DNA from 3 places in the Nocardia sp. NPDC058633 genome. Region 1 is predicted to be linked to each of the others. Evidence: riboswitches for the same ligand, from Rfam matches in the RefSeq annotation. Region 1 holds a riboswitch; each other region holds the start of a gene.
What was found. Region 1 has a riboswitch for cobalamin ahead of ACFWUR_RS16630 (ABC transporter substrate-binding protein). Riboswitches for the same ligand answer to the same signal wherever they lie in the genome.

Region 1 (3,440 bases):
TGTCGTCGCGATCGCGCAGCCGCTGGACGGTCCTTTCACCACCGGACTCGCCGCACTGGCCGCCGAATTCGGAGTGTTCCTGGTGGCCGGTGTGGTCGAGTTGCCCGCGCCGGGAGCCACCCGGATCAGCAATACGCTCGTCGCGCACGGTCCGGACGGCTCGCGGGTGGCGGTGTATCGGAAGGTGCATCTGTACGACGCGTTCGGGCATCGGGAATCGGATGTGGTGGCCGCCGGACCGATCGTCGCGCCCGCCGCGTTCACGGTCGACGGTGTGATCTTCGGCATGCAGACCTGTTTCGATCTGCGTTTTCCGGAGGGTTGTCGGCGTGTCGCGGCAGCGGGCGCCCATGTGTTGCTGCTCCCCGCGCAGTGGATTCCGGGAGCTGCCAAGGTCGACCAGTGGACGACCCTGCTGCGGGCCCGTGCCATCGAGAACACGGTGTATGTGGCGGCGGCCGATCAGTGCGCGCCACGTGGCGCGGGCGCGTCGATGATCGTGGATCCGGCGGGGACGGTGCTGGCCGACCTCGGCGACGAGCCGGGCGTGCTCACCGCCACCGTCGACCTCGCGCGGCTGGCCGAGGTGCGCACCGCCAACCCCAGCCTGTCGCTGCGTCGTTTCACCATTTCCGAGGCGCCCGCGCCGGAGTAGCGTTCGAGACGATGGTGTACCCGGATCGCGCGGCGGCGGGCCGCGCTCTCGGCACGGCCCTCGAGCACCTGCGGGCTACCCGCCCGCTGGTGCTCGGGCTGCCACGCGGGGGTGTGCCGGTGGCGGCGGCGGTGAGTGCGGCGATCGGCGGGGAACTCGATGTGCTGCTGGTACGCAAGCTGGGGCTGCCGTGGCAGCCGGAGCTGGCGATGGGCGCGCTCGGGGAGAGCGGACTGCTGGTCCTCAATCGGGAGGTCGTCGATCGCAGCGGGGTGAGTGCCGAGGCGTTCGACGCGGTGGAACAGGCCGAGCGGGCCGAACTCCGTCGACGCCGAGCGGTCTTGCGTGACGGCGAACCGATTCCCCTGGCCGGGCGCACGGTGGTGCTCGTCGACGACGGGATGGCGACCGGCGCGACGGTGGTGGCCGCGTGCCGGGTGGCGCGCGCGCAGCGGCCCGATCGGCTGGTGGTGGCGATGCCGGTGTCCTCGCCGGAGGCGGCCCGCCGGGTCGAACGCGAATGCGACGAACTCGTCTGCCTGTGGACCCCGATCGATCTCGGCGGCGTCGGCCTGGCCTACGACGACTTCCATCAACTCGACGACGACGAGGTCACCGCACTGCTGCGCTGACGTCGGTCACCGTTGGGGCCCGGTACGGATACAGTGTGGGCGGCCGTCGATACGGCCACGATCGGCGAGGGAACCCGGTGTGAATCCGGGGCTGACGCGCAACGGTGACGGTCTTCGACGACCGCAGCCCGAATACTCCCGATCGAGTTCGATGAATTTCTCGGCTCCGCGACTGGGCCCTGATGAAGGAGTTCGGCGCCGCATGCGCATTTCCCTCCGGCACCTCGGTGCCGTCCTCACCACCACGGCGACGCTGTTCGCCCTCGGCTGCTCGACCGAAGCCGACCCCGTCGACGGAACTCGGCCCGGCGCAATCGGTTTCCCGCTGACGCTGCAGAACTGCGGCCGGGCGGTCACCGTCGACGCCCCGCCGCGACGCGCGGTCTCGCTCAACCAGGGTTCCACCGAGATCCTGCTCTCGCTCGGCCTGGCCGACCGGATGGTCGGCACCGCCACCTGGACCGATCCGGTCCGGGCGAACCTCGCCGAGGCGAACGCGACAGTGCCTCGGCTGGCCGACAACAAGCCGTCCTTCGAGGTGGTGCTCGACACCGAACCCGACTTCGTGTCCGCGTCCTTCGGCGGCACCCTCGGTCCCGGCGGCGTCGCCGAGCGCCGGCAGTTCGACGACCTCGGTGTGCCCACCTACCTCTCGCCCACCGACTGCGACGGCAAGACCGACGAGAGCGTGAACTCCGACGGTGCGCGCACCGAGCCGCTGCGCATCGACTCGGTGTATCAGGAGATCCGCGACCTCGCGGCGATCTTCGACGTTCGCGACCGCGGCGAACAGCTCGTCACCGAACTTCAGCGGCGACTCACCGCGGCCACCGGGTCGGTGCGGGCCGCCGGGGTCTCGTTGGCGTTCTGGTTCGCCGATACCGCCACCCCGTACCTGGCGGGCTGCTGCGGGGCCTCCGGCATCATCACCGACTCCATCGGGGCGACCAATGTGTTCGCCGACACCACCGACGAATGGCCGCAGGTGAGCTGGGAGAGCGTGCTCGACCGCGATCCGCGCGCCCTCGTACTCGCCGATCTGAGCCGGCGCAAGATCGCCGGTGACGCCCTCGACAGCAAGATCGCGTTCCTCGAATCCAATCCGGTCACCCAGCGCCTCACCGCTGTGCGGGACAAGCGCTACATCGTGGTCAACGGCGCCGACCTGAACCCCTCGATTCGCACGATCGACGGCGTGGAGAAGGTCGCCGCCGCGGTGAAGCAATGGGAATGGGCACGCTGACCCAGGCCCGGCCACGCCGCGGATCCGGGGCGGCGCTGGCCGGATATCTGTTGGTCGGGTCGATCCTGCTGGTGATGTCGATCGCGATCGGTATCACCTTCGGGCCTGCGGACCTGTCGGTGCGCGATGTGTACGCGGTGGTGTTCGAGCACCTCGGGATCGGGCAGGCGCGGATCAGCCGGATCAAGGAGGGCATCGTCTGGGAGCTGCGGCTGCCGCGCACTCTGCTCGCCGCGGTGTGCGGGGCGGGGCTGGCGCTGTGCGGCACGATCATGCAGTCGCTGCTGCGCAATCCGCTCGCCGACCCGTTCGTCCTCGGCATCTCCTCAGGGGCTTCGACGGGGGCGGTGGCCGTGGTGGTGCTCGGGCTGGGCGCGGGCGCGGTCTCGCTGTCGGCCGGGGCGTTCGGCGGGGCGCTGCTCTCGTTCACGCTGGTGATGCTGCTCGCCGCGGGCACCGGTGGCGGCACCTCGCGGGTCGTGCTGGCCGGAGTGGCTGGTACCCAACTGTTCTCGGCGCTGACCTCGTTCATCGTGATCTCCTCCGCCGACGCCGAACAGACCCGCGGCGTGCTGTTCTGGTTGCTCGGTTCGCTGTCGGGCACCGACTGGACCGATGTGCTGGTGTGCGGCTCGGTCACGCTGACCGGACTCGCGGTGTGCTGGACGCAGGCGTCCGCGCTGGACGCGTTCGCCTTCGGCGAGAGTGCCGCCGCCTCGCTGGGGATCTCGGTGCGGTGGGTCAGGATCGTGCTGTTCGGCATCACCGCGCTGGTCACCGCGGTACTGGTGAGTGCCGCGGGTGCCATCGGGTTCGTCGGGCTGGTGCTGCCGCACGCGGCGCGATTGCTCGTCGGGCCGGGACATCGCCGATTGGTGCCGGTCGCCGCGCTGGCCGGGGCGATCTTCCT
Region 2 (3,440 bases), on a different contig from region 1:
CTGGATGCGCGGGTTCATCTCGATGAACACGTGGTTGCCGCGCTCGTCGAGCAGGAACTCGACCGTGCCCGCGTTGATGTAGCCGATCTGACGGGCGAACGCCACCGCGTCGGCGCAGATCTGCTCGCGCAGTTCCGGTGACAGGTTGGGCGCGGGCGCGAGCTCGATCACCTTCTGGTGGCGGCGCTGCAGCGAGCAGTCCCGCTCGAACAGGTGCATCACATTGCCGTGCTGGTCGGCCAGGATCTGCACCTCGATGTGGCGCGGATTCACCACCGCCTGCTCGAGGAACACCGTCGGATCACCGAAGGCCGACTCCGCTTCGCGCGAGGCCGCTTCGATCGATTCGCGTAACTGCTCGGGTGCGGCTACTCGGCGCATGCCGCGACCGCCACCACCGGCGACGGCCTTGACGAAGATCGGGTACTCGAGTTCGGCCGACGCGGTGAGCAATTCGTCGATATCGGCCGAGGGCTCGCTGGACTTCAGCGTCGGCAGCCCGGCCGCCTTGGCCGCGGCGATGGCGGTGGCCTTGTTGCCCGCCATCTCGAGGATTTCGGCGGTGGGGCCGATGAACGTGATGCCCGCGGCGGCACAGGCCGCGGCGAGGTCGGGGTTCTCCGACAGGAAGCCGTAGCCGGGGTAGATCGCGTCGGCGCCCGCCGCAACCGCCGCGTCGATGATCGCCTCGATCGACAGATACGCGCGAACGGGATGACCCTCTTCGCCGATCTGGTAGGACTCGGCCGCCTTGAGGCGGTGCACGGAATTACGATCCTCGTACGGGAACACCGCGACCGTTCCGATGCCGAGTTCGTAGGCCGCGCGGAAGGCACGGATAGCGATCTCACCACGATTTGCGACCAAGACTTTCGAGAACATTGGCCTACGGTACCCGGCCACGAGCCGAGCCAGGACACGCAAGGTTGCTTCGCAGCAATCTTCACACCGCACACCCGCCCACCTGCGAAGTTGCGTTCATCAGGCCGTCACATCTCACCGCTGGGAACCGCTCGCGGTGCGCCCCGGACGGTCCCAACGCAACCGCAGGTCACGGCCATGTTCGCGACGGGGCGGTGGTGGCGGCTCGCGCCGAGGGCCTATGCTCGGTGACGCAGCTGGTTCGCCTGCGCGGTGGAAGAGTCGGAGCCCCGACCTCCCGCGGAGGCGTCGAAACCCGGGTGCGGATCATGTTCCGCACCGGGTGAGAGGGAACCCGGTGAGAATCCGGGACTGTCCCGCAGCGGTGAGCGGGAACGACCGCCGTCATCAGCACTGGGCTGCACGCCTGGGAAGCGACGGCCAGTAGGTCGGTCGATCACACGACCGGTGCCCGCGAGTCCGAAGACCTGCCGACTGTGCCGGATACGCCGTATCCGGCGGCCACCGCCTCGTGGATCGGGCGCGCGGACCATCGATGCCGACCTGTCGTGCCTGCGCGACTCCGTCCGGCCACCGGTGACGTGTGCCCGCGAAAAGGCGACGGCTCTCCCTGCACGACACTGGAGAATCTCCGTGACTGTTTCGCACACCCCTTTCACCGCAACGGTTCTCGGCCTGCCGCGAGTCGGCCCGAACCGGGAACTCAAGCGCGCCACCGAGTCCTACTGGGCAGGCCGTGTCGATGCCGCGCACCTGCACGCGGTCGGCCGAGAGCTACGCCGCGCCCAGCTCACCGAACTGGCCGCGGCGGGACTCGATTCGGTGCCGGTGGGCACCTTCTCCTACTACGACCAGATGCTCGACACCGCCGAGCTGCTCGGTGCGCTGCCGCCGCGCGTCGCCGGGATCGCCGATCCGCTCGACCGCTATTTCGCGGCCGCGCGCGGCACCGACACGGTCGCCCCGCTGGAGATGACCAAGTGGTTCGACACCAACTACCACTACCTGGTGCCCGAAATCGACGCGGCCACCACCTTTTCGCTGCATCCCGGCAAGCTGCTGACCGAACTCGACGAGGCGATCGAGCTCGGCCTGCCCGCACGGCCGGTGGTGATCGGTCCGATCACCTTCCTGAAACTGGCCAAGGCCGCCGACGGTGCCGCGCTGGAGCGGCTGCCCGAGCTGGTGCCGCTGTACCTCGACCTGCTGGCCCAGCTGGCGGATGCGGGTGCGCAATGGGTACAGATCGATGAGCCGGTGCTGGTCACCGACCTCACCGAGGCAGAGTTGGCCCTGGTCGGCCGGACCTACAGCGCGCTGTCGGCCGCGCTGAACCGGCCCGCGATCCTGGTCGCCACCTACTTCGGGCACCCCGATGCCGCCCTGGCGGTGCTGGCCGAGACCGAGATCGAGGGTGTCGCTCTCGATTTCACCGCGGGCGCCGATGTCTCGGCGGTCGCGGCGTTGCCCGCCCTGGCCCGCAAGCTGCTGGTGGCCGGCGTGGTCGACGGCCGCAATATCTGGCGCGCCGACCTCGACGCGGTCCTCGGCACCCTGGGCACCCTGCTCGGCAGTGCCGACGCGGTGGCGGTGTCGAGTTCGTGCTCGCTGCTGCACGTGCCGTATTCGCTGACCCCCGAGACCGGACTGGACGAGCGCCTGCGCTCGTGGCTGGCCTTCGGCATCGAGAAGGTCGGTGAGGTGCGAGTGCTGGCCACCGCGCTCACCGCGGGAGTCGACTCCGTCGCCGACGAACTGGCCGCGGCCCGCGCCGCCGCCGACTCACGCCGCAGCGACCCGCGTCTACACAACGAGCAGGTACGGGCCCGGTTGACCGCGCTCGACGAGAATGACCTGGCCCGCTCCCCCGCCGACGAGCGCCGCGCGCGGCAGCGTGATCACCTCGACCTGCCGGTACTGCCGACCACCACCATCGGCTCCTACCCGCAGACCTCGACCATCCGGCTGGCCCGCGCCGCACTACGCAAGGGTGAGATCGACCAGGCCGAGTACGTGCGGCGGATGCGCGCCGAGATCGCCGACGTGATCACCCTGCAGGAAAGGCTCGGTCTCGACGTGCTGGTGCACGGCGAACCCGAGCGCAACGACATGGTGCAGTACTTCGCCGAACTGCTCGACGGTTTCGCCGTCACCGAGGCGGGTTGGGTGCAGTCCTACGGCACCCGCTGCGTGCGCCCGCCGATCCTGTTCGGTGACGTCACCCGGCCCGAACCGATGACGCTGTCGTGGATCAACTACGCCCAGTCGCTGACCACCAAGCCCGTCAAAGGCATGCTCACCGGCCCGGTCACCATCCTGGCGTGGTCGTTCGTCCGCGACGACCAGCCGCTGGGCGAGTCGGCCCGCCAGGTCGCGCTCGCCATCCGGGACGAGACCGTCGACCTGGAAGCCCAGGGCGCGCGGATCATCCAGGTCGACGAGCCCGCCCTGCGTGAGCTGTTGCCGCTGCGTGCCGCCGAACAGCCCGCGTACCTGCGGTGGTCGGTGGATTCGTTTCGCCTGGCCACCGCCGGAGTCGCCGACACCACCCAGGTGCA
Region 3 (3,440 bases), on a different contig from region 1:
CCGATCGCAGTAGCGGTCGGCCAGGGACAGATCGTGCAGGGCGGCGACGACAGTTCGGTCCAGGCTCCGGATCAGGGTGAGCAGTTCGAGTTGATGGGTGACGTCGAGGTGGTTGGTCGGTTCGTCGAGGAGCAGGACGGGGGTGTTCTGGAGCAGGGCCCGGGCGAGCAGAACCCGCTGACGTTCGCCGCCTGACAGTTGCCGCACCTGTCTGCCCGCGAAGCCGGCGAGATCGACTGCCGCCAGAGCTTGTGCCACGCGCTGCTGTTCGGGCGCGGCGCCGAGACCCCACGGCGGCAGATAGGGGGTCAGCCCGAGGGCGACCACTTCGCCGACCAGCATGTCGGCGGGCGGGTCCTCGTCCTGCGCCACCGATGCCACCGTCGAGGCGCGCCGCCGGGGCCGCAGAGCGTGCAGATCCAGCCCGTCCACGAGCACCCGGCCGTGCTCGGGCCTGTGGACTCCGGCCAGTACCCGCAGCAACGTCGACTTGCCGCTGCCGTTGGGCCCCACGATGCCGACGATCTCGCCAGGGCTGATCGAAAAGTCGGCGCCGACAACGATATTGCGTCGGCCGATCGCGCAGGTGAGTGTGTCGGCTCGCAGTGCGCCTGGCCTGCCCATCGTGGTTCGGCCGCTCGACGGTGACGCCGTGGCCGATATGACGCCGGGCAGCCCAGCCGAGCCAGGCATCGTCGAGGGCGACGTCACCGGCGAGTCGGACTCCGTCGCAGGTGAGTCGGTCTCCGGGGGTCGAAGGTCGCGGTTATGGGCCGCGTGGTCGGGAGCGATCCGGTCGAGGGTGTAGATGGTGTCGTCCGGGGTGAGCCGTGGTTGTGGTGTCTCGCTGTCGGCATGGCGGCCCGTCGTCCGTCGCCCGAATACGCGTAGATAGCTGCTCATGACGCGCCGAACTGGTAGCGGCGTCTGCCCATCAGGAGGAGGAAGATGGGGGCGCCGATGAGGCCGGTGAGCACGCCGACAGGGATCTCGGTGGGGCGGACCAGTATTCGGGCCGCGGCGTCGGCGACCACCAGGAACAGCGCACCGCCCAGCGCGCAGGTGGGCAGCAGGTTGCGGTGGCGGGGACCGACGATCATCCGCGTGGCGTGCGGGACGACGAGGCCGACGAACCCGATGCCGCCCGACACCGCGACGAGGACGCCGACGAGCACCGCGAGCAGCACGAACAGGCCGATGCGCAGGTGCCCGACCGGGACGCCGACCGACGACGCGGTGTCCGCGCCGAGGGTGAGCGCATCGAGCCAGCCCGCTGTCGCCCACAGGATCGCGCCGCACACTACGACGACCGTGAAGGGCAGGGCGAGGGTCGTCCAGTCGGCGCCGGCGAGACTGCCGAGCAGCCAGAACAGCACCGACTCGGCTGCCGCGGGATCGGTGCTGCGAAACACGAGGAAGCTGCTGCATCCGGCGAAGGCCGAACCGAGTACGGTGCCGGTGAGTACCAGCCGCAGTGGGGTGAGACCGCCCTGGGCCAACGCGATCAGCAGCACCAGGGTCGCGGCTCCGAACGCGCCGAGCAGCGCACCGCCGGACAGCGCCCAGATACCCGCGCCGGCGAACAAGCCGGAGGTGATCACCGCGGCCGCGCCGACTCCGGCACCCGAGGAGACACCGAGCAGGAACGGATCCGCCAGAGGGTTGCGCACCAGCGTCTGCATCGCCGCACCGGCCAACGCCAATCCGGCGCCGACCACCGCCGCCAGCAGGGTGCGCGGGACCCGGAGTTGCCAGACGATGGTGTCGATGCCGAGGTCGGTGGCCCTCGCGCCGGTGAGCCGCGCGAGGAGGGTGTCCAGCACCGCGGACACCGGCACGATCTCCGCGCCGAATCCGGTGGCACCGATCATGGCCGCCGACAACAACGCCCCGAGTAGCGGTAGGGCGAGCGAGATCCGAGCACGGATCATCGCGAATTCTCCACAGGCAAGGCGCGGCCCTTTCAGAGGGTGCCCCGGCAAGGGAGGTCTGACTTTCGCCGTGCGGCGATCACAGTGGCGCGACCGTTCCGGAGTTACACCGGATTCCCACACCCACCGGGGATGACGCCCAGACTGTAACGCGGCACTCGGTGCCATCGCGGAGCCGGGCCCTTCGAATCAGGCGAATGTTAATGGTGTTCGGCGGCGATCGCGGTTGCTTGAATTCGTCCATGTACCGACCGAACACCTTTCGACCCGGCCTTTTCGGCCGTGCCACCGCCGCACTTGTCGCGATGGCCACCGTCGCGACGCTCGGCCTGACCGGCTGCGCGCAGGGCAACGGCGCGCCGGTCGGCACCCCCGACACGCCGCTGCCGACAGAGATTCCGCCCGGGACCACGCTCGTCGTCGCCGATCAGCAGGAACGCCTGCAATCGGCGCTGCGGCTGTCCGGCGAGCTGGACAAGCTGCCGTTCGAGATCGAGTTCGCGAATTTCGTCGGCGGCCCGGCCATCCTCGAGGCGTTCCGGGCGGGCGCGGCCGACGTCGGCCAAGTGGGCGATGTACCGCCGATCCACGCGCTGGCCGCAGGCCAGGACGTCCCCATCATCGGGTCCTACCAGACCAACCCGCAGGCAATGAAACTCGCTGTCGCGCCGGGTCTTTCGATCGAAAAACTCGCGGATCTGAAGGGCAGGAAGATCGCCTACGCCGAGGGCACGGCTCAGCAGGCCGCGGTGCTGAAGGCGCTCACCAAGGCGGGCCTGACGCCTACCGAGGTGGAGCTGGTCCGGCTGCAACTGGCCGAGTTCCCCGACGCGGTGCGCACCGGACAGGTCGACATCGCGCCGCTGATCGAACCCAATGTGACACGGTTCTTGCGCACCCCGGGTGCCTCGCTGATCCCGGATTCGGAAACCACGGGCATCTACAGCGGTCTCGCCTTCCTGTACGCGCGCCGTGCGGTGGTCCAGGATCCGGCCAAGGCTGCCGCGACCCGCGCACTGGTCGGCGCGTTCGTGCGGGCCTGGCAATGGACCAACACCCACCGTGCGGAGTGGGCGAGCCGGTATTACGTCGACAGTCAGAAGGTCAGTGGCGACGACGCGAAGCGGATCGTCGAATCGCTGGGCACCCTCACGTTCCCGCACCTGGATCAGCAGCTGATCGCCCGTCAGCAGAGCACCATCGACGCGATCGACGCTGTAGGCGAGTTGCCCCAGAAGATCGAGGCCGTCGACGGTTTCGACCTGCGCTTCGACGCCGCGGTCACCGAGGCGGTCACGGCCGGCGGGGCGGCGTTCGCGCCGGCGGCGAGCTGATGGCCGTTCTCGATGCGGGCGTGCTACGCCGAGTCAGGACGCAGTCGGCCCCGGTCGAGGCGCTCGCGCCGCGTGGGCGGGGCAAGCGCAAGCTGGGACCCGGCACGCCGATCCCGTTCGGCTTCGCCCTCGGTCCGGGCTTGCTCATCGGCGCCTGGGTGCTCGGATCCGCGAT

Region 2: it holds a riboswitch for cobalamin, as region 1 does, so the genes downstream of both, metE (5-methyltetrahydropteroyltriglutamate--homocysteine S-methyltransferase) here and ACFWUR_RS16630 (ABC transporter substrate-binding protein) in region 1, are expected to answer to the same signal.
Region 3: it holds a riboswitch for cobalamin, as region 1 does, so the genes downstream of both, ACFWUR_RS21250 (FecCD family ABC transporter permease) here and ACFWUR_RS16630 (ABC transporter substrate-binding protein) in region 1, are expected to answer to the same signal.

The regions. Positions count from the first base shown of each region.
Region 1 covers NZ_JBHXRA010000011.1:119,529-122,968, reverse strand. Annotated here, with positions in the region: gene ACFWUR_RS16640 (carbon-nitrogen hydrolase family protein) at 1-655, shown strand, start outside; gene ACFWUR_RS16635 (phosphoribosyltransferase) at 667-1,287, shown strand; cobalamin riboswitch at 1,310-1,446, shown strand; gene ACFWUR_RS16630 (ABC transporter substrate-binding protein) at 1,490-2,530, shown strand; gene ACFWUR_RS16625 (FecCD family ABC transporter permease) at 2,512-3,440, shown strand, end outside.
Region 2 covers NZ_JBHXRA010000001.1:465,354-468,793, reverse strand. Annotated here, with positions in the region: gene ACFWUR_RS02080 (pyruvate carboxylase) at 1-882, opposite strand, end outside; cobalamin riboswitch at 1,175-1,372, shown strand; gene metE (5-methyltetrahydropteroyltriglutamate--homocysteine S-methyltransferase) at 1,516-3,440, shown strand, end outside.
Region 3 covers NZ_JBHXRA010000015.1:189,519-192,958, reverse strand. Annotated here, with positions in the region: gene ACFWUR_RS21255 (ABC transporter ATP-binding protein) at 1-903, opposite strand, end outside; gene ACFWUR_RS21250 (FecCD family ABC transporter permease) at 900-1,931, opposite strand; cobalamin riboswitch at 1,965-2,089, opposite strand; gene ACFWUR_RS21245 (ABC transporter substrate-binding protein) at 2,174-3,265, shown strand; gene ACFWUR_RS21240 (ABC transporter permease) at 3,265-3,440, shown strand, end outside.